Regions from separate parts of the Fictibacillus sp. KU28468 genome, predicted to be linked through region 4. Evidence: riboswitches for the same ligand, from Rfam matches in the RefSeq annotation. Region 4 holds a riboswitch; each other region holds the start of a gene.

Evidence for each region. A riboswitch is a leader RNA that binds a small molecule or an ion and turns the genes downstream of it on or off. The one in region 4 is predicted to bind S-adenosylmethionine.
Region 1: it holds a riboswitch for S-adenosylmethionine, as region 4 does, so the genes downstream of both, OKX00_RS03860 (alpha/beta hydrolase) here and OKX00_RS18095 (homoserine dehydrogenase) in region 4, are expected to answer to the same signal.
Region 2: it holds a riboswitch for S-adenosylmethionine, as region 4 does, so the genes downstream of both, OKX00_RS21090 (methionine ABC transporter ATP-binding protein) here and OKX00_RS18095 (homoserine dehydrogenase) in region 4, are expected to answer to the same signal.
Region 3: it holds a riboswitch for S-adenosylmethionine, as region 4 does, so the genes downstream of both, OKX00_RS01345 (LLM class flavin-dependent oxidoreductase) here and OKX00_RS18095 (homoserine dehydrogenase) in region 4, are expected to answer to the same signal.

Annotation. Positions count from the first base shown of each region.
Region 1 covers NZ_CP110666.1:764,522-769,853, forward strand. The annotation lists partial or broken gene OKX00_RS03850 (putative protein N(5)-glutamine methyltransferase) at 1-689, shown strand, start outside; gene OKX00_RS03855 (thermonuclease family protein) at 756-1,634, opposite strand; gene OKX00_RS03860 (alpha/beta hydrolase) at 2,091-2,903, opposite strand; SAM riboswitch class I at 3,046-3,153, opposite strand; gene OKX00_RS03865 (bile acid:sodium symporter family protein) at 3,429-4,409, shown strand; gene OKX00_RS03870 (GNAT family N-acetyltransferase) at 4,992-5,332, shown strand, end outside.
Region 2 covers NZ_CP110666.1:3,979,583-3,984,914, reverse strand. The annotation lists gene OKX00_RS21100 (TOMM precursor leader peptide-binding protein) at 1-394, opposite strand, end outside; gene OKX00_RS21095 (putative thiazole-containing bacteriocin maturation protein) at 391-2,715, opposite strand; SAM riboswitch class I at 3,020-3,125, shown strand; gene OKX00_RS21090 (methionine ABC transporter ATP-binding protein) at 3,202-4,215, shown strand; gene OKX00_RS21085 (methionine ABC transporter permease) at 4,205-4,870, shown strand; gene OKX00_RS21080 (MetQ/NlpA family ABC transporter substrate-binding protein) at 4,892-5,332, shown strand, end outside.
Region 3 covers NZ_CP110666.1:254,888-260,219, reverse strand. The annotation lists gene spoIIR (stage II sporulation protein R) at 1-368, opposite strand, end outside; gene OKX00_RS01350 (ATP-grasp domain-containing protein) at 646-1,599, opposite strand; gene OKX00_RS01345 (LLM class flavin-dependent oxidoreductase) at 1,611-2,660, opposite strand; SAM riboswitch class I at 2,835-2,933, opposite strand; gene OKX00_RS01340 (hypothetical protein) at 3,236-3,400, shown strand; gene prmC (peptide chain release factor N(5)-glutamine methyltransferase) at 3,485-4,348, opposite strand; gene prfA (peptide chain release factor 1) at 4,359-5,332, opposite strand, start outside.
Region 4 covers NZ_CP110666.1:3,445,377-3,450,708, forward strand. The annotation lists gene OKX00_RS18090 (endonuclease MutS2) at 105-2,063, opposite strand; gene OKX00_RS18095 (homoserine dehydrogenase) at 2,566-3,831, opposite strand; SAM riboswitch class I at 3,942-4,050, opposite strand; SAM riboswitch class I at 4,151-4,260, opposite strand; gene OKX00_RS18100 (undecaprenyldiphospho-muramoylpentapeptide beta-N-acetylglucosaminyltransferase) at 4,386-5,332, shown strand, end outside.

The DNA of each region.
Region 1 (5,332 bases), 1.7 Mb from region 4:
GCGAAACCGCCTGCACAGCTGGCTGCTATGATAGACCAGCGGGCTGCCGGTTTTCCCCTCGAACAAATCATCGGATGGGCGGAATTCTGCGGCTTCCGGATCGAGGTGGACCCGGAGGTTTTTGTTCCCCGCCGACGTACTGAGTTTCTTGTCTCCCAAGCGGTAAATATCATACGGCCGGGAGACATCGCCGTTGATCTCTGTTGCGGTTCAGGTGCGGTTGGCGCCGTGCTGGCTTCAACCCAAGAAAGTATTAAGCTGTATGCTGCTGACATCGATCTGAAAGCGGTACAATGCGCTAGCCGTAATGTGACAGCTCTCGGCGGCCGTGTCTACGAAGGTGACCTGTACAAGCCTCTGCCCAAACACTTCTCGGGCGCGTCAACCTCCTAGTCGCTAACGCACCTTACGTCCCCACTGATGCGATCGGGATGCTTCCTGCGGAAGCTCGCCTTCACGAGGATCGAGTGGCACTGGACGGCGGGGAGGATGGACTTGATCTCCAGCGGAGGATAGCTGCTGGTGCGTCGGATTGGGCCGGTGCCGGGAGGCCATCTGCTTGTTTAGACCAGCGAACGGCAGGCACTGCAGACTCTCGAAATTTTTAATGCTAACGATTGTTATCACGTGTAGTCCGTTCCAGTGAACTGGACGCAACCATCGTTATTGGCACTAGAACCGCTATCTAAAAAAGCCAAAAGAAAAGCCGGACCAGCAAAAACTGCTGATTCGGCTTTTAGTTTTATCTCCACTATCTATCGCTGAGACTTTCGGTAGCCTGCTTTTTGGGCTTCAGCCTCTGAGCAGAACATGACCTCGGCTTTCGTCCGATCGTAATATTGGCCCCCAGGCATGTGATAGATTCCGGATTGGTTACCTTTGATGTTGCAGCTTCCCTTTGGTTTCTCTGGCGTTTTCACCTGATTATTTTGCTTGCTGGCTGGTGAAGTCCCTCCGGAAACTGTTCTGTTTGCTGTGCTGGCTTTCGAATTGGCATGGAATCCGTCTTGCTGGGCATAGTTCTCAATCGACCAAATGCCGACACCTGCCTTTTGAGCTTTTTCTTGTGTGGCGCGGAACTGATCGACGTATTTGGTGTTAGGCGGATACACATAGGCCACACGGGCAAGGCCTTTTTCCAGAAGAAGCTGGTTAAAGTTTTGCTTTCCGATCCATATGTACGCGAGCAGCCTGCCGTATTTATCGCGTTCGGACACATCCAGCTCGACCCCGACTTTTTTGCCCGTTAACTGGGTTTTTGTAAATTTGGAGCTTTCCGGCCCGAACGGCTGAACACCGAGCCTCGGATGTTTTGTCTCGGGTGTGTCGATAAGGAGCATGCGGATTCGCTCCGTTTTTCCGTTCTTAAATTTCACATCCAGTGTATCGCCATCGACCACATACGTAACAGTAGCCGGCATGCCTTTAACGGCAGATGTCTGATCTCTGGATGGAGTGGTTTTGACATCATTTGAAGATGAATCTTCTTGTTTTGCAGCAGGTGAACCCGTTTTTTGTCCGGAATCCGTGCTTGTTTGGCCTGTGCTAGGTGCATGTGCACACCCTGTGATGAGCAAAGCCGTTAACAGCAATACAATCAGGCTAGTCAGACTTTTTCTGCGTTTTTCTCTCAAGTTGATCTCCCCTTAATTTTTAGAACGTTCAAGTTGGCTGTCTGGTAAGGGTAATGAAGTTTACGGCGACGCGTCCATAATAAAAATACAAAAGCTATTATACTACGATATGGAATGCAGAAGGGGACAATGTGAACAAGTTTTATGCGGCTTGCTTAATTGAATGATCAAAAAAGACCAAGCCCATTTGCTGTATCTTTCAAAGTGGAAAGAGATTCCGCAGCAGCTTAAAGACCACGAAGGTGCAGATTTTTTTAAAAAAGGAAGATGAAGAAGTGAAAAAATTAGTTGCGGCAGTCATCCTGTTGTTGGCAAGTTTAGTATATGTGTTAGCGCGGCTCACACAAAAAACATTGTATATGGACAGATTTTCGGTAAATGCGAAAAACCGGGTCAGTTTTCATTGGAATACCATCGCTATCAATACAGGTGCCAGGCACCGCTTTTACACAAGTGTCAAAAGCCGGTGCCTGGCACCTTCAAATTAGAATCATTTATGAGCCAATCGGAGGTTACAGTGATCAGTTCATTGAAGTGCATGATGGATGAGAAGGTATGGTTGGCGCCTTTAATAAGCCGAATCTTGCTTTTTCCACATGATCTTTTTTGGGTATTCTCAAAGAATTCCCCGCAATAATGGGCTGGAATTTCTTTGTCGTCCGTTCCGTGAACGAGCAGCACATCACCGGAAAACTGTGATAGCTGGTCTAACGGATTGGAATTCTTGAGGGACTGCAGAAATTTTGTGGTCAGGGAATAACCTAAATGATCCACGAATCCTTTAATGAATAGATGGCTATATTCTTCTTCACCCACGATATTTACGATGTCATCAAACGGCCGTCCTACCGCAGACCAGAGGATTAACTGTTTAACCCTTTCGTCACGGGCCGCAGAGTGTACAGCAACTGCTCCTCCAAGGCTATGGCCAAGCAGGGTAATCTGGTCAGAATCAACGTTAGGAAGCTCCAAGGCAAAGCTAACGGCAGCGTATGTTTGGTCGATTAGGTCTTCAAAGCTGTTTTCCCCATAATTTCCCTCACTTTCCCCGCAGCCCGAATAATCAAAGCGAACTACAACAAATCCGTTCGAAGAAAGCTGCTGTGCCGTTTTAACAAACAATCGGTCCACACCAATCCGGTTGCTTGTAAATCCATGGCAAATAATAACGGCAGGGGATATCTTATTTTTGCTTAGCATGGATTTCGGATAATGCACGGTTGCGGTAAGCCTTTTTCCCTTCCAGTGTATACAGTCGTGTTTTTCCATATCACCAACTCCTCATTTAACGTTTATTATTTAAAATAACTATTCATATCTATTTAGTAGGAATTGATTCGATAAAAAACCCCTTCCTATGTTTATGGAAACATAAGAAGGGGTTGAAGAGACCGAAGAATGATCAACACAATTCTTATCTTCCAAGCAAAGAAGCTTGTTGAAATTGGCACAGTGCTCATAAAAGAGTCTGTTGCCGAGGTTTCTCAGGGTCAATTCCCTCCACCTCTCTGGATAAGAATATTTAATTTCATTTAATGTAAAATAGAATTGATAGTTTGTCAATTAAAAAATCTGTTTTGGACAGCTATCTCAAATGGGTATGCATACATCCTATGCACCTGGCGGGGAGAGGGATTCAAAAATATACAATAGCCTGCGCCTTTTTTGTAGGGTGCCAGGCACCTGAATTACACAAGTATATAATTGCGGTGCCTGGCACCGCAAACTTAAATATTTTATAATATAAATTAATATACTATTAGAGTAATAGACTCAGACGGAAGAAGGCTAATCGTGTTAGAAAAGTTAAACCACCAGCTGGAAAAATTCATGCCATTTATTACACCCGCAAGTGTGATCCTTGGAATTTTGCTTACGAGCGAACTAAAGGGTTTGCTTTTTTTAGTTCCTTGGATTTTTGCATTCATGACGTTTTCAGGTAGTTTAGGGTCTAATTTTACCCATCTGCGAAATACACTGTCCCGGCCAGTGCCCATCCTGACAGCACTCATCATCCTGCATATCATAATGCCGATCTGGGCGTGGGGAGTCGGGCACATTGCGTTTTCCTCGGATTCCCTTACCATAACCGGACTCGTATTGGCGATGGTCATACCGTGCGGCGTGACGAGCAGCATCTGGGTATCCATCTATCGTGGGAACAGCACCCTCGCGCTTTCCATAATATTGATTGATACGCTATTATCGCCGATCGTCGTTCCTTACAGCCTATCACTGTTTGTCGGAGAAACCGTCTCCATTGATGAATGGTCCATGGTGAAGGACTTGTTGAATATGATCGTGATCCCATCTGTCATTGGCATGCTGCTTAATCATTGGACGAAGGGAGAAATAAAGAACACGCTCGGGAAAAGAATCTCTCCAGTTTCTAAAATTTGCATGAGTGCTGTGGTCGCCATCAATGCTTCGGTTGCCACCCCGTATTTGGTTCATGTGAACGCGAAACTTTTATTGATTGGTTTGTTCGTCCTGTTGATCGCGGCCAGTGGTTACTTAATATGCTGGCTGACCGGCATGCTTTTTGGATGGGAGAGAGAAAGGGTTGTAGCTCTCGTCTTCAGTGGAAGCATGCGGAATATCAGCGCTGGATCTGTTCTTGCGTTAACGTACTTTTCGCCGGCGACAGCTGTTCCCGTCGTGGTTGGAATGCTGTTTCAGCAGATTCTGGCGTCTATATACGGCCATCTGATAGCTAAACACTACGGCAGACATGAACAACTTACTTCGGAAAATAACGAAAAAGTTCCTGTTTAATAGTTTTGGTGCCAGGCACGCTTAATTGAGAAAAAAGGAGCCCTCCATGAAGGCTCCTTTTTCTTACTTTCCTTTTTTTACGGACAGGATGAAACGTACCAGCAATGTTTCCAGCTGCTCATCCTTTATCTTCTTTGTGTTGAAATGCTGGTGAATGCGTTTTTTTAGCACTTCACTGCTCATCACCATTCTCCTTTCCTCTTTGTTTTCCTACTTTTTTCTTTCCTTTGAAGATTATACCTGCTAGTTGTCGAAAGAAGGGGTAATATGTCTTATGCGCTATATGTAATGGGCCAGATTTTTATGATTTTATTACCATGCTTGCTTGATAATATTTCCGGATTTTAGCAGATTGAAACGTGGAATTGGCAATAAAACGAAAATTCTGTTCGTATAAAGGGGAAATTGAATCCCTTCGTTTACTCTTTGATAAAAATCATGATAAACTTGGATTATACAATAATTGTAAATGGCGAGGGGGTTGGTTTGAAACGGCACTTATAAGTAAACGTCGTGCAGTCTTTCTGTTTTAAGAGATTATGCAGAGTGCAAAAATCTTAAAACAAGGGAGAATGGATCAATATGATTTATGAATTGCCTCTAAAACGATACGATAAGGTAAGAAAACTTTTTAAAGAACAAAACGATCATCCAGTCATACAAGGAGTCATTTCAGGGATAAATCGCGGAAAGATCTTTGTTGATGATGTTGAATCTCCTTCAACTGCATTAATCTGGGCGGTTAATGAAATGTTTTATTTGGGAGGAGACCATACGAACCACACATTCAACTCCTTTCTGCAGCCATTCATAATAGAAAGAATAAAACCTGAAGCCCTTGAACTCGGCGAAAATGATTTTAATCTTGAAGTATATCCTCCTCAAGGCTGGCATGAAGTAATATCCTCGCTTTTTCCTGCAGG
Region 2 (5,332 bases), 530 kb from region 4:
CGGAAGCCCAAGGATCTTGCTCGATACCAGGTTGATCCATCTTGTATTCTTTCATTTGGAATTGTTCTCTCCGGTCAGATCCCGCCATAAAACGCCGCCTATCCGCGCACTGAGAACACCCCTGTTTGTCTGGAAGAACAAGCGGTCCAATGTTGGCTTCACCAAATGATACGAATCCCCGAAGCCAAGGGATGCCAAAGAACGAAAAGGCCTCATCGGCTTCTAGGTGTTCAGCCGGAACCCAGGAATCGTGGAGCACTAATGCCAGATTTCCTTGATTCGGAACGGCTTCTTTTACAGTGGCCCAGCGTGTAATGGAATAGAGCCCGCTCAATTGTTCGCTTACGGTGTCAGCTAACATTCCGTTTCCGATGATGATGATGGATTGGCTCATGGAAGTTCCTCCCCGCTTAACGCAATCCCATAAATGCCAGCCGTATTCTCTTTAAAAATCGCTTCCAGATGAAGTTCAAAGATGTTTGCTTGTTTTTTATTCTGTCTTAATCGATGTATTGCAGAATGGAAGGTTTCGTCTAACGGCTTTTCTTCAAAAGAAGGAACCCGAACCTTCTGTTGAGCATCCTTTTGCGATGTAATGGAGGAAACCGCAACCCCATAGGGATAATGTGAGATTTCTCGATTTTGAGAATCCATCACAGCAGTTTGTAATGCTCTGCTTAAAGCCATCTGCATATTCAATCCAACGCTTCCATACCACTTGCCGTTTGATTCAACCCAAACGACAGGAAAACCCAGTACTTCACGGCCACATAAAAATTCTGGTTCAGACTTCTTGGTTCTCAGAGCCTGCAGAAAAAATTGGCAGCGATGATCATTGACAAGACTTACATCCAATGTGGCTTTTGTGACACCGTGATCTGCTTGCTTCACAAATTCTTCATGAAGTGCGTTTTGCAGTGCTCTGCATAAACCTTCTGCAGGGGTCTTGCCCATCCCGATTCCCCATGATGAAGGATGCTCACTGAAAAAGTCATTCCCAAAACTCCTGGCATATGTTTCAATTCCAATCAGACCTGCCTCCAGGCGAGCTTCTTCATGCGTGAGTCCTGAACAGACAGTCTCAGGATAGAGCTTGGCAGGGCCTTCTGAACGCGGATCAGCAACCTGGACTTTGCATTGTGATAACGGGAGCTGGAGTAAATCTGCTTCCTCCCAAAGATGAAAAACGCCACATTCTTTTGACGTAATCCGGTAAAACAGGGAATGTAAGTCCATTTGTTGATGATCGCATGTTTCAAGAAATGCAGCCGGGTCGTTAATCGGTTCGGCATAAACACGCCCAGTAACCAACGGGTGAGGGAGAAAGGTGTGCCAGCTTCCTTCGAGCGTTTCCAAGTTAAGCAAGTAAAATGGTCTTTCTCTTTTTCCCTCATGTACGCCCGTGATTTCTTTAAAAAGCTCAAAAACCGCCACATTGGCTATTAGCGCACCTGCTGTTTGTGATAAGGAGTGAGAACCATTGCCTTCTTCATTCAGCCTCTGGTGCAGTCTGCGGAAGGCAGACTCCCAGCACGAATCGGATTCAGCAAAAACGAGCGGGCCGGCAAAAGCTAAGTCTTTTAAAATAGTAACGGGAAGAACATTCTTCTTTTGTTCCTTGCAGATGGCCAGAAGGGTACGAAGTTGAGATAAATCACTGTCCTTGCATCCATATAGTATGCAATCAAACGGTTCTGCATTTTCTCTCCATGAATTTTTCCCGGAACTTAAGATGGTGATTTTGGTTTCGGGCTCTGACCTGCGTGCTTCGGCTATCATCTCATTTAACCGCTGCTGAATCGTTGGGTGTGATTCAGTGAGTATGACGCTGAAAGAAGGATGCCCTGATTGAATGAGAGATTGAACGAGAGAGAGGAGAAGTGAATCCGAACCGATTACCGCTATTTTTGCCTGACGATAGGCTTGAAATCGGTAACCGCCTGAATCACGAATATGATCTAAATATTCGATTTGGGAGGCATACTTAGCAAGGATGCGATCAGGAAGCTGATGGGGGAGATCCTGGCTTACATCACGGACAAAACCGTTCTCGTACAGAACATGTGCGATCTTATACACTTGTTCTTTATAAGCATCTGGTAAACCGTTTGTGACAGAATCAAGAGTACGGGTTCCGTCGAAAATAGGAATTAATTTTTCCAGCCATCGGTCAATGGTGCTGCCTTCCATTCTTAAAGATTTTACGTTGTTCCGGAGATATACACCTTTAGCTGAATCCGGAAAAACAAACGTGTCTCTGTTTACTTTTAAACACATAGAAGGATTTAATTTTTGCATGACCGACCTCCTCTTTAGATGCTCTACATCTTTTACATCATTTAACTCTATGGATGCCTGATGTCCATTATGCCTATCCAAACGATAAAAGCCCTGCCGAGGGATATGCAGGGCCGGTCTTTTGTTAAAATACCTATCACTGCCGATCGGAAGCTTAACTGCTTCCGCCACGACCGCAGCGGCCGCAGCCGCCACAACGGGCACAGCCGCCACAGCCGCCGCAACGGCCAAAGCAGCCGCCACAGCCGCCACAGCCAAAGCAGCGGCCAAAGCAACCGCCACAACCGCCAAAGCCACCGCATCCACCAAAGCCACCGCATACACCAACACAGAAGCCAATGCCAAAGCCAACACATAGACGAGCGGAATCACTTGTATCTTGATCCTGAGGATAATTCGGGGTAACATTGCTGACATTTACACCATCAGTGTGCAGCCCCTGAAGATCCCACTTGAATTCTTCATTCAATAAAAAAACCTCCTACTTTATTTTACGGGTTTAACGAGCTGAGAAATCGCCAGAACACAAACGTTTTTTCTGGAAAAGTACCCTCAAAATAAAATATGGGATGTGGTTGTCCCAAGTTACTGTCCATATGCCTAGTTATCATACATCAACAAATATAAACGTTTAATTCCGACAAATCTACTATGGATAGTATTGACAATGGAGGAGAATCGCTTTATTATTAGAAATGTTCTAAAAACAATAGCATAACCGTTCTTATCGAGAGTGACTGAGGGATTAGGCCCTATGACGTCCGGCAACCTCCAATTTGGAAAGGTGCCACTTCCTACAGAATGATTTTCATTCTGAAAGATAAGGTGATTGAATTTATAATCCAATGCCTCTTTCATGATGAAAGGGGCTTTTTTATTTGGAAAGAAAGAGGGGGTTGTTTCATGATTGAAGTCAAAAATCTGTTGAAGGTTTACCGTTCGAAGAAAAAAGAGATCGTGGGGGTGAACAACGTATCTCTTACGGTAAAAGAAGGAGAGATCTACGGCATTATCGGTTACAGCGGTGCAGGGAAGAGCTCTTTGATCCGATGTTTAAATTTATTGGAGAAGCCAACATCGGGTGAGGTTTGGATTGATGGGGTGAATCTTGCCTCTTTAAAAGGAGAAGATTTAAGAAAAGCCCGGTTAAAGATTGGCATGATCTTTCAGCATTTTCATCTGGTCAGTTCAAAAACCGTCTATGAAAATATTGTATTTGCCTTGAAAGCAGCGGGCAAATCAAAGGATGATGCGGAAAAGCGAGTATTGGAACTATTGGACCTCGTGGATCTTGCGGATAAGAAGGATCAATATCCGGCTCAGTTGAGCGGAGGTCAGAAACAAAGGGTCGGAATTGCCAGGGCGCTTGCCAATAACCCGAAGGTGCTTTTATGTGATGAGGCCACTTCTGCCCTCGATCCAAGCACAACAAAGTCCATCTTAAACTTATTAAAGGACATTAACCGCAAGCTGGGATTGACCATCGTTCTGATCACGCATGAGATGGAAGTAGTGAAGGAAATCTGCCATAAGATAGCCGTCATGCAAAATGGTGAAGTGATTGAGGAGGGCGAGGTCTATGACATCTTCTCTGATCCTCAGAAACCGCTGACCAAAGATTTTATTAACAGTATCCTGCAATTTGAATTGCCTAAGCAGCTCATTGAAAACCGCAAAGGGAAGATCATCAAGATTCAGTTCAAAGGCGAGATTGCCGAAGAATCAGTGGTGTCAGAGCTTTTCCAGCAATACAACGTGAAAGGAAATATTCTGCACGGGAAGATTGAGTACATACAGGATATCCCTCTGGGCATTTTCATTATGGAGCTTACAGGTGAAAATACCGAAGTAGAGAGAGCGATCGAATATATTACAAGAAAAACAAGGAGTTTGGAGGTGGTGTATGATGTTGCTTGATTCACTTGTACAGCTTCTTCCTGATTTAAACAATGCGTTCTTCCAAACACTTTATATGGTGGGCATCTCTTTAGCCGTGGCCATCATCATCGGGCTCCCGCTTGGTGTATTGCTTTTTGTAACCGATAAAGGATTATTCCTTGAAAATTCCGCTGTGAAAAGTGTTACAGGATGGATCGTCAACTTGATTCGTTCGATTCCCTACATTATTCTTTTGGTGGCGTTATTGCCGTTAACCAATTTGCTTACAGGGACAACAATTGGGCCAACTGCGGCTTCCGTATCCCTCTCTGTTGCTGCGATTCCTTTTTTTGCAAGAATGGTTGAAGCGTCACTCCGAGAAATCGATAAGGGAGTGATCGAATCAGCCGTAGCAGTTGGGGCAACCTCATGGATGATCATTAAGGATGTGCTTCTTCCGGAAGCCAAACCGGGTTTGATTCAAGGATTAACAATCACGACAATCAGCTTGGTCGGTTATTCAGCCATGGCAGGTATTGTTGGCGGGGGAGGAATCGGTGACTTGGCCATCCGATTTGGGTACTATCGCTATGATAATACCGTCATGATTACCACGGTAGTCGTTTTGATTTTACTCGTCCAAATCATTCAATTCACCGGAGATAAGATCTCCAAACTCGTAGATAAAAAATAAAACAATAGGGGAGAGAAACAAATGAAAAAGTTTACTTCAGCACTCATTCTATTACTAGCCATTGGTGTTCTGTCAGCATGCGGCTCAACTTCCAGCGGATCATCAAGCTCAGGAGACAAGAAGAACATCAGCATTGGAGCAACAGCCGGCCCATACAGTGATATGGTCAATAAAGCCATCAAACCTGAACTGGAGAAGAAAGGATATAACGTTAAAATTGTAGAGTTCAGTGATTACATTCAGCCGAACCTCTCATTAGCTAAAGGATCTATTGATGCGAACCTGTTCCAGCACAAAATCTATATGGAAAACTTCGCAAAAGAAAAGAATTTAAAGCTTTCTGAACTGATTATTGTACCAACTGCGCCAATGGGTGTATATTCCAAGAAATTCAAAAAAATTGAAGACATCAAAAACGGCAGCACGGTAGCCATTGCCAACGATCCCGTTAACCTTGCCAGA
Region 3 (5,332 bases), 1.2 Mb from region 4:
GCGACATGATTGTTGAATTGAACTTTGTAGGGAATGCTGAGCCCGGCATCTTTCAAATAGGACTTTACCACGTTTTCAACTTCAGGCAAATGTTTTCGGATCACTTTTTCGGCCTGATCATGTGAATCCAGGCCACCCACCCAGGTTGTGATCTGTTCGTTCACTTTATCCCGAATTCTTCTTTTCAGTGCCTGATCTTTTTCCGCATCACTGTTTGCCAGAATCCGTAGCCTGATGGCATCACTCGGAATTTTAGCAGAGGCATTCATGGTGGCATCGGCCACCTTCGTTTGGGTTTCAAAAAACAGCAGCATCGCGATCAGCGATAGGAATAGTATAGTCATTAGCGATTTTTTTGATCTTTTCATGTTTAAAACTCCCCTTTCCTTTTCTATCCTCATTGTGGCCACGGAAAGGAGGAATCATACTATGAATCTAGTAAACAAATACAGGGAAAATATGACAGAAACCGGCTGTGAAACAACGGACTTTGTCACAAATTTATTAAACATATCAAAAAGGTCACATAATTCCTCTGCAATGTAGTGGGTCTGCTATAGTAAGGACATCCCTATCACCCCCTTTTTCATGTAGATAATGAAAAAACAAAGAGCCTCCCGCTGCTGGCGGGAGGCTCTTTTTGTCTTATTGCACGGTTGCTGCATTCAATGAATCAAGCTGCTGCTGCAAAAATTTCGCAAGCTCCAGCATGCCATATTTTCCGGCAGCCGCTTCAGCATCAGAGTTGTAATTGGTGTTCGTATTGATATCATACGTATAGATCGTGCCGTCTTTATCTTTTATAAATTCGATCCCGGCAACATGAATCTTGTTGTCTGCCAGAACCCTCATATAGTTTTCAATGATTGACTCATTGAAGTCCTCCTGAATTTGAAACTTCGGCTTGGCTGGCGTTTCCTCTCCTGCAGGACAAAACAGGTCACCGATCTGGCAGGCGTCTGCCGGACAGAGTTCAAAGCCTTCTGAGGTATCCACCCGAACCGCATAAACAAACTTGCCGCCGACAAATTCGCAGCGTGTAATATAAGATTCCGGCGATTCAATATAATCCTGTATCAATGTGATGCCATCCACCGGCTCTTCGAAATCAGGGCCGAGCACATACTCTTTCAATCCTTGGTATGAATGGAAAAGCTGAACACCAAGGCCTTTTCCCGCCCGGTTATGCTTTGTAATAAACGGTTTGCCGCTGAACTGCTCAGCTGCCTGCAAAATTTGGTCCTTGCCAACAGCCGCAATGGTTTTGGGCGTCTTCACCCCATGCGCCTCAAGCTCTAAATATTGAACGACCTTACTCACCTCAAGCTGAAGGGCGCGGCTGCCATTCAGCACTTTTCGGCCATGTGCTTCCAGCCAGGCAATGACACCGGCAGCAAGTTCCGGTGCATAACGGTGTCCTCTTGTATGTGAGGAAGCACTCATGCGGCTGTAAAAAATGCCCTCGGGCGGGGCTTCTGCCAGATTAACCGTTCCCTGATCGAGATGCCATGCCTCATAAGGCACTTGCAGCTCATCCAGCCTCTTTGTGAGATGATCTGTCCATTCATCGTTCTCATGTATGATATATACTTTTTTCATGGTCATCCTCCTTATTTCGCATATTCTTTCCGATAGCTCTCTACCAAAGGCATCACCTGTTTTGAGAAACGTTCCATCTCTTCTAACTGAGGGGAGAATTGCAGTAAAAGGAGTCCGAGGCCGGCTTCTTCATATGCTGCAATCCGCTCCGCAATCTGTTCAGGTGTACCGATCAGATTCGGCCTCAGCCCCCGGTTGGAAACAGAGTAGTCGTACAGCTGAATCTGCTGTTCAAGCTGCGACTTGCTCGTAAAATCTTTAAACCCAGCATATGCGCTGGACTCTTTTACATCTGTAATCCTCTGCAGTTCCGCTTGGGCTTCTTCTTCAGTATCCCGGCAGATCACATAGGCCGCCATGCCGAACGAAGATAAAGGTTCTTTCCCTGTTTGCCCGCGGCGGTTCTTCATGTCATTGATCTTAACGGCGACTTCTTCGACAGTGCCGCCATGCATGACGTAGGCGTCACAGGAGGAAGAGATAACCTGTTTACCCCTTTCACTTTCTCCGCCAGCATACAAAATGGGATTTGGCCGCTGAACAGGTTTAGGGAAAAGTTTCGTATCGCTAAACTGATAAAACTTGCCGGAATAATTGAAGGTTTCTTCTGTCCACAGCCCCTTTAGAACATCAAGAAACTCTTGCGTACGCTCATATCTTTCGTCGTGGGCAGTAAAAATGCCGCCATACTGCTTCGCTTCCTCTTCCCACCAGGCGGAGACGACATTAAGTGTAAACCTCCCGCCGCTCATTTGGTCGATGTTCGCCGTCATTTTCGCCGTTACAGCAGGATTATGGAATCCCGGCCTTACCGCTGTCATAATTTCTATTTTCTCCGTTACGGCCGCGAGACCCGCTGCCGTTGTCCAAGCCTCCAAAGAGTCCTGCTCCGGCCCTTTTATATCATTTAAATACAGTTCCGCGATCAGCGTCGTGTCAAACCCCCACTTTTCCGCGGACTGAATAACCTTCTTCGCATAATCAAACGTCGGCGGCATGTTCTCATCTTCCACATTTCTCAGCCATCCACCAAAGATCGGCAACCAAAATCCAAATCTCATCTACCTTTTTCTCCCCTCTGCTATAAGCAAAACATACTGCCGCCGAGAGAGACCCTCTAAGTCTATCCCATCAGCGCGGAGGAGCGGTCGCGACAAAGTCGAGACCCCCCGACCTACCAAAATAGCCCACAAAAAAAACTCCCTCTCAGATAAGAGGAAGTTTTAGACCGTTCCATCTTATCTTCCAGGATCTACTCCTGCTGGATTTAGCACCTTCTAAAAATAGGTTGCCGGGTTTCATAGGGCCAGTCCCTCCACCGCTCTGGATAAGATTTATTTAATTAATAGTAATCCTACAATAGAAGTAGGTATTTCGTCAATTTTTAGGATGTGAGAATAGATGATATTGAGTTGCGTTTGACTGGCAAATAAGTCTGAAAATTAAGTTCGGATCAATTATTGCTTGTTTCGCTCAATTATTCTCCATTCGGCTCAATTCAGCGCCAGTTTCGTTCAATTCCGTTCTTCCGGCCACAAAAAAAAAAGGGGCTGTCCAAGAAGTCTGTAACCTGTTGATTTCCGTTCCAGGCTGCTCGCTTTTACCGGCGTAAACGCCTACTTTCGCAGGGCGTGCGGTGAGCCTTACCGGCGTGAACGCCTACTTTTTGGTGCAAGCACCGGCGGGAGTCTCACCTGTCACGCTAGTCCCGCAGGACAAGGAAGGCTCCGGCAGCTTTTTATCGCACGAAGAAAATGTGAAGTTCATTTTCGAGGAGTCTCGCATCTTCCACTTCAATTAACTTTTCATTGAAGATTTTTCAAGCCAAAAAGGGGCTGCCTGAAGGTCAATTTTCGACTTTCTGGACAGCCCCCACCTTTTCTGCTTATTTAAAGCCAATCTCCGCGATAACCATCCGTTCTTTTTGGCTGATATCCTTTACTACCGAAACAACCGACCCAGGGAACGTGACCCTGAGCATTTCAGCCACGGTCTGGCCCTGATCATGGCCGACTTCAAAGGCAACAATGCTTTGTGGGTTCAGAACGAGGGGCAGCTCTTCCATAAACCTTCTGTAAAATACGTAGCCGTCCTCACCGCCGCTAAGTGCACGGAAAGGCTCTTGATCCTTAACGATCGTCTCAAGCTCCATTATTTCACGGTCAGGAATGTAAGGAGGATTCGACACAACGATATCTGTTTTTTCTCCGCCCTCGATCAGAGGCTGAAGGAGGTCTCCATGAATAAAACGAACAGATGCCTCAAGGTCTTCAGCATTTTTCTTTGCGACTTCCAGGGATTCCTCAGCAATATCGATCGTGGTTACCGAAAAACGAGAATTCTCCAGTGCCAGCGTAATGGCAATGGCACCGCTCCCCGTCCCGACATCGACTGTCTGGATCTTTTCTATGCCAGGGAACCTCATCATGGAGCGATGAAGCACTTCATATACGAGCTCTTCTGTTTCCGGCCGAGGAATGAGCACCTCTTTATTCACCGAAAAGCGTCTTCCGTAAAACTCTTCAAACCCAATAATGTATTGGACAGGCACTCCATCGCCATGCTTTTGTACAGCTGCTTCAAATGCCTCTTGCTGCTTTGGAAGAAGCTCTTCATCCAAACCAAGAAGCAGCTCCGTCCGGCTCAGATCGCCAAGTACATGACGAAGCAGAAGCTCCCCGGCTTGAGGTTCCCGTCTCTTTTTCGTTAAAAAAGATGAAGCCCAGTTCAGGGCTTCATGCCGTTTCATCGCTTTCATCTTATGCTTCCGTCTGGGCCTTCATTTTGCTTGTCTGGTCTTCTGTAATTAATGCTTCAATGAATTCGTCCAGCTTGCCGAGCAAAATTTGATCCAGTTTTTGAAGAGTCAGGCCGATGCGATGGTCCGTTACACGGTTTTGCGGGAAGTTGTACGTACGGATCCGTTCTGAACGGTCACCGGTACCCACTGCAGATTTACGGTTTTCATCGTATTCTTTTTGTTTTTCCTGCTGAATTTTATCATAAACACGTGCGCGAAGAACCTTCATCGCTTTTTCCTTGTTTTTGATCTGTGATTTTTCATCCTGACAGGAAACAACGGTTCCAGTTGGAATATGCGTCAGACGAACAGCGGATTGAGTCGTGTTAACCGATTGTCCGCCCGGTCCGCTTGACGTAAACGTGTCTACACGGACGTCCTTATCATGAATTTCAACTTCCACTTCTTCTGCTTCAGGAAGGATCGCTACTGTCGCTGTAGACGTATGGATACGACCGCCGGACTCAGTAGCAGGAACACGCTGTACGCGGTGTGCTCCGTTTTCATACTTCAGCTTGGAGTATGCCCCGTTGCCGTTGATCAAGAAGATGATCTCTTTGTAGCCGCCAAGCTCGGTGTAGCTTGCTTCGATTACTTCTGTTTTCCAGCCTTGCACCTCGGCATAGCGGCTGTACATTTTGTAAAGGTCGCCTGCAAATAGGGCGGCTTCGTCACCGCCTGCTGCTCCGCGTACCTCGACGATTACGTTCTTATCATCGTTCGGGTCTTTTGGAAGAAGCAAGATTTTCAGCTGCTGAATGTACTCTTCAATCTTATCTTCAAGCTCGGAAACTTCCTCTTTCACCATGGCGGTCATCTCGGCATCAAGCTTTTCTTCGAGCATTGCTTTTGCTTCGTCGAGCCCTTCTTTTGCTTCTTTATACTCGCGGTAAACCGCTACTGTATCTTGAAGAGAAGACTGTTCTTTGGAGT
Region 4 (5,332 bases):
CGGAAGCGCCTGGATCTTTTTGTTTGGTTTTGGTTTTGGTGCCTGGCACCGTAATTACACACTTGTGTAATTGTGGTGCCAGGCACCAACCATTTTAGCAGCTTTTATTCTTCGTCTCTGTTGATCACCATTCCATCAACATGACGTTTGCTCAAGAGCCGGTCTTTTTTTCGGTTTTCCTTGGTTTCAAAAACAATATCCATATCATATCCCTCGGGATACAGCTCGGTTCTTGAAATATGGAGGGTGAGGCGAAGCTTATGGATCTTCACCTTTTCTCCTTGGACAATCACTTCGTATTCTCCTCTTTTATCTTCTTCCGAACAGATGATGCCCGCCGTTTTTAAACTGGATACATACACCCGATCCCCCACTTCGAATGTCCGGGCTTCCGGTTTTTCTTCCGTTTTCTTTTCTGCCTCTCGTATCTTGCGGTTTCTCCCTTCTTCTGCTTCTCTTCTTTTCCTTATCATTTGCGTTTGTGCTTCTACATGCAGTAAATCGAACATAGTGCTCTCTTTCTTTTCTGAAACCTCTTTGCTCGTTATTTGTTTTGCCCTTGTGATCAGCTTTTGTTCGAGACCCAGCTTCCACGCGATGGAAAAGGCCTGGCTTTCACCAGCTTCCCCAATCTTCAGCTCATAAAGCGGCTTTAGAGATTCGAGGTCAAAAGCCATCGATGCGTTCTCAAATCCTGGAGTAAGATAAGCAAAATCTTTAATCTCACTGTAATGGGTCGTGGCTAGAATGGAAGCGCCTCTCTCAAACAATTCTTCAAGAATGGCTACAGCCAGCCCCATTCCCTCAGCAGGATCGGTTCCCGCACCAAGTTCATCGAGGATGACAAGCGTATCAGGACCGGCCTTCTGAAGGATGGAGATAATGTTCGTCATATGCGCCGAAAATGTGCTCAGCGACTGTTCAATGTTCTGATGGTCACCGATATCTGTCAGCACCTCTGAATAGATTCCAAATTCGCTCCCCTCTCCAGCAGGAATATGAAGCCCCGACTGAACCATCAGCGTCAGCAGTCCTGCCGTTTTTATGGCTACCGTCTTTCCGCCGGTATTCGGACCCGTAATAACGAGTGCTCCATAGTTTTCACCTAGTCGGAAATTCAAAGGAACAGCATGGCTTCCGAGCAGCGGATGCCTTCCTTCATGGATAATGGTCCGTTTTTCACGATTAAGTGAAACCTCCCTGCCATCAAGGGCGATGCTGTATTTGGCTTTGGCAAAAATAAAATCATAATGAAGCATCCCTTCAATATTAACTGAGATCTCATGTTTGCAGCCTGCAACCAGACCTGTTAATCTGCCCAGCACCCTTGCTGTTTCGATGTCTTCCTCTGCCTGCAGAAGCTGAAGCTCATCCTGCAGCTTGCGGACATCTTTCGGTTCTATAAAAACGGTGGATCCGCTGGAAGAGGAATCAATGATCTGCCCATCCATGCTCCGTTTAAATTTACTTTTTACAGGGATGACATACCTTCCGTCTCTCACCGAAATCATTGGTTCCTGAAGCATATCCCGATAGGCCGGTGATTTTAGAATATGATCCAGCTTCGCTTTGATTTTTTCCTCACAGGCCAGCATCCTCTTTCTTACTTTTTCAAGCGGCTTGCTGGCTCCGTCATCCACTCTTCCGTTACGGATACAGCGCTGAATTTCAGATTTGAGGTCTTTCAGTTCAAACAGAGAGTATGCATAAGCAGATACAGTTGGTGCAAGAAATTCTTTGTCCTTCATATACCGCTGCAAACGCTCTACGTTTTCTGCAAGCCCGCAAATAAGCTGCAGCTGTTCAGGGCTTAAGAGAAGGCCTTTATCCGGAATCGTCATCACATGGTCGATCCCGTTCAAGTTCGCAATAGGAACGCTTGAAGACTTTCTAAGAATTGCTGCCGCTTCCGTCGTCTCTCTTAGCCAATTCTTAATGATTGTGATCTGTCCAGAGGGCATTAGCTCTAAAATTTTTCTTTTTGTACTCTCGTTTAATCCATACGCAGATAATGTTTCTGTAATTTTATTAAATTCGAGCATGTTAATTGTATGGGTGTTCAAAGGTAGTTGCCTCCTCATATTTTTTCGAATTGCTAATCTATAAAACAGTTCCCCCTTTCCCGGGAACAGGGCCAGATCATGACAATAAAAAAGGCAGAAATGGACCGCCGCCATTTCTGCCTGTTATCAATTTTCGTGTGGAAGGATACGCCTCTCCATACAGCTGTCCCCTGACTTATGGAAGCTGTAAAAAGCATAAAAAAATACGCCCAAAGAGCGCGGCATCGTTCGTTGCACAAAATACGTACACGAAAATGATAATGTTGTATGCTGACCGCTGTTCTTAACTATTGGTGGCCGCAAAAAGACATCAAGAATACAACCGCTTCAAGCACGGCCTTTTTGCTCCAACTATCCAATTCGCTTAGTTAAGAACGTGAACGCTCATCCACACAACTCCCTTCCTTTTGTTACTTCCATCATATGTAAAACCCTTTCCTTTGTCAACATGATGGGTAAAAAAATCCGCAGAGAGCCGACTCTCCACGGATATTCCTGTCTCCTATTCTGCCACCGGCACCTTTTCTTTTTCTGCCCCCTTGCCGCTTTTTGACAGACGGACCGGATAGATGCTGTTCACTGGAATAAACTCATCCTCCTGTTCTAGAGGGAGCGGTCCTTCATAAAGCAGGGCAGCAAGGGAAGTATGCTGAAAACGAAGAGAAGTCCGGTCTAAAATGATTCCATGCCTTTCAATGGCTGAAACCCTTTCCTTTGTAAAATCAATTTTTTCACCGACGAGAAGGTAGGTATTCACCTCTTGTTCTTGTTTCTTAGGGCAGAGTTCCGATACAGCCGGTTTGTTTCTATATACTTCCCTAGTTTCATAGATCGATAATAAGTCTTCCACAATGGCACTTGCTGTTGCTTCTGCACCAGCTCCCGGCCCTTGCAAGGTCAAACAGCCGAGAAGGTCTGTCTGAATACGGACGGCATTGTCCACGCCTTCCACACCATACAGCGGATGATCGCTATCCACAAATACAGGCTGTACCTGGAGATCAAGTCTATCGTTTAAAAGAACGAGATGCTTCAGCCGAAGCCCCAGCTGCTCAGCCAGTTGAATCTCTTCAAGAAGCACATTTCCAATCCCCTCCACCTGCACTTCTTCCCAGGATGGCTGCACGCCATAAATCCATTTGCTCAGCACCATCGCTTTGTAGAATGCGTCCAAGCCTTCGATGTCATTTGTCGGATCCGGCTCTGCATATCCTTTTTTCTGTGCCAGTTTCAGCGCTTCTTCAAACGAGGAACCTGTCGTTCTCATGTACGAAAGAATGAAGTTGGACGTTCCATTTAAAATGGCTTCTACATGCTGAATCCGATTGATTCTTAAAAGCTCCCTCAATGTTCTCAAAATCGGTATTCCTCCGCCTACGCTCGCTTCATAGACAAAACGGACACCCTTTGCGGCAGCACGCTCTGTTAATTCTTCTCCATGCCTGGCAATCAAATCTTTATTCGCAGAAATCACATGGCATCCCGCTTCAAGTGATTGTATGATGTAAGACCGTGCAGGCTCGATTCCGCCAATCGCCTCAATGACCACATCAGGCACTTCTTCCCCGATCGCCTTCTCGAATTCGGACGTCAACGGTACCCCCTTTACGAAAGGCCTTGCTTTGGAAGAATCCTTAATCAAAATACTGGACAGCTTCAGACGATGACCCAGCAATTCTTCTAAAGCACCTTTTCTATCCATGATGGATGTATATACGCCGGATCCTACAGTCCCCAGCCCCAGCAGTGCTATTTTTAATTCTTTCAACACAATCACTCCTTCTGCAAAAGCAAATTTTTTATTAGTGGATGAATGGTATCTGTATGATGGCAAAAGAAAAAACCTCTTCCTAAAGAAGAGGTCTGCAGTCCGGCCTCCTCTTATCATCCAGGGTTCTTTCCTGCAGGTAGTAGCACCTTTTCAAGTAGAATACTTGAAGGTTGCCGGGCTTCATCGGGCCTTTCCCTCCGCCACTCTGGATAAGAGTATTATCATGAGATTGAAACATGTTATGTAGCACTTTATTTTTTTAGTACAAAAAACCCCCTTATCACGAAGATAAGAGAGCTGTATGGTTCCGATCCGTCTCTTATCTCCCAAAGTTTTACCTTTGAAGGATTTAGCACCTTTTCAAGTAGAATACTTGAAGGTTGCCGGGCTTCATTGGGCCTTTCCCTCCGCCGCTCTTGATAAGCTTCATTAAATTAGTCTTACTCTATCACGGCAAACAGGAGAGCGTCAACCATTATTCAGATATTTCTGGAATCATTGCAGATTATTTTTGGTATGATAGAAACACATAAATAAAAGGGGTGGAAGGTTTGGGCAAGAAAATCGTATTCACCGGGGGAGGTTCCACCGGGCACGTTTCTGTTAACCTGGCTCTGATTCCTTTGTTCTTAAAAGAAGGCTGGGAAGTCAGCTATATCGGTTCAAAAGGAGGAATTGAACGGCAACTGACAGAAACCATCGAAAGCGTCCGCTATTACAGCATCTCTACTGGTAAACTAAGGCGCTATTTTGACTGGAACAATTTTAAAGATCCGTTCCGTGTCATGCAAGGAGCATTTGAAGCATTTCGGCTCATCAAGACCATAAAACCAGACGTGGTCTTTTCAAAGGGTGGTTTCGTATCCGTTCCCGTAATCCTCGGCAGCCGGATGAACAAGGTGCCAATTGTGACCCATGAATCCGATCTTAGTCCAGGGCTTGCAAACCGTCTTTCACTCCCCTTCGCTAACAAAGTGTGTACAACGTTCCCCGAAACCACTGATCATCTTCCAAGGGAAAAAGCGGTATACGCGGGTGCTGTTATCCGTAAGGAGCTGCATGAAGGGATCGCAGTCAAGGGGAGAGCTTTCTGTGGTTTGATTCCTGGTAAACCGATCATCTTGATCATGGGAGGAAGTCTCGGATCAAAAAAAATAAATGAGGCCGTAAGATTAAGCCTTGACGCTCTGCTTCCCCGCTTTCAAATCATTCATCTTTGCGGAAAAGGCCAGAAGGATTCTTCCATTCTGAAAAAAGGCTACATCCAGTTCGAATATGTATCGGATGAGCTCGCAGATATCCTTGCAGCAACGGATTTTGTCATTTCAAGAGCAGGCTCTAATTCTATCTTTGAGTTTTTGTCACTGAGAAAGCCAATGCTTCTCATTCCACTCTCAAAAGAAGCAAGCCGCGGAGATCAAATTGAAAATGCCCGATCATTTGAAAAACAAGGCTATTGCGAAGTTCTGTTTGAAGAAGACCTGACTGCTGAATCCCT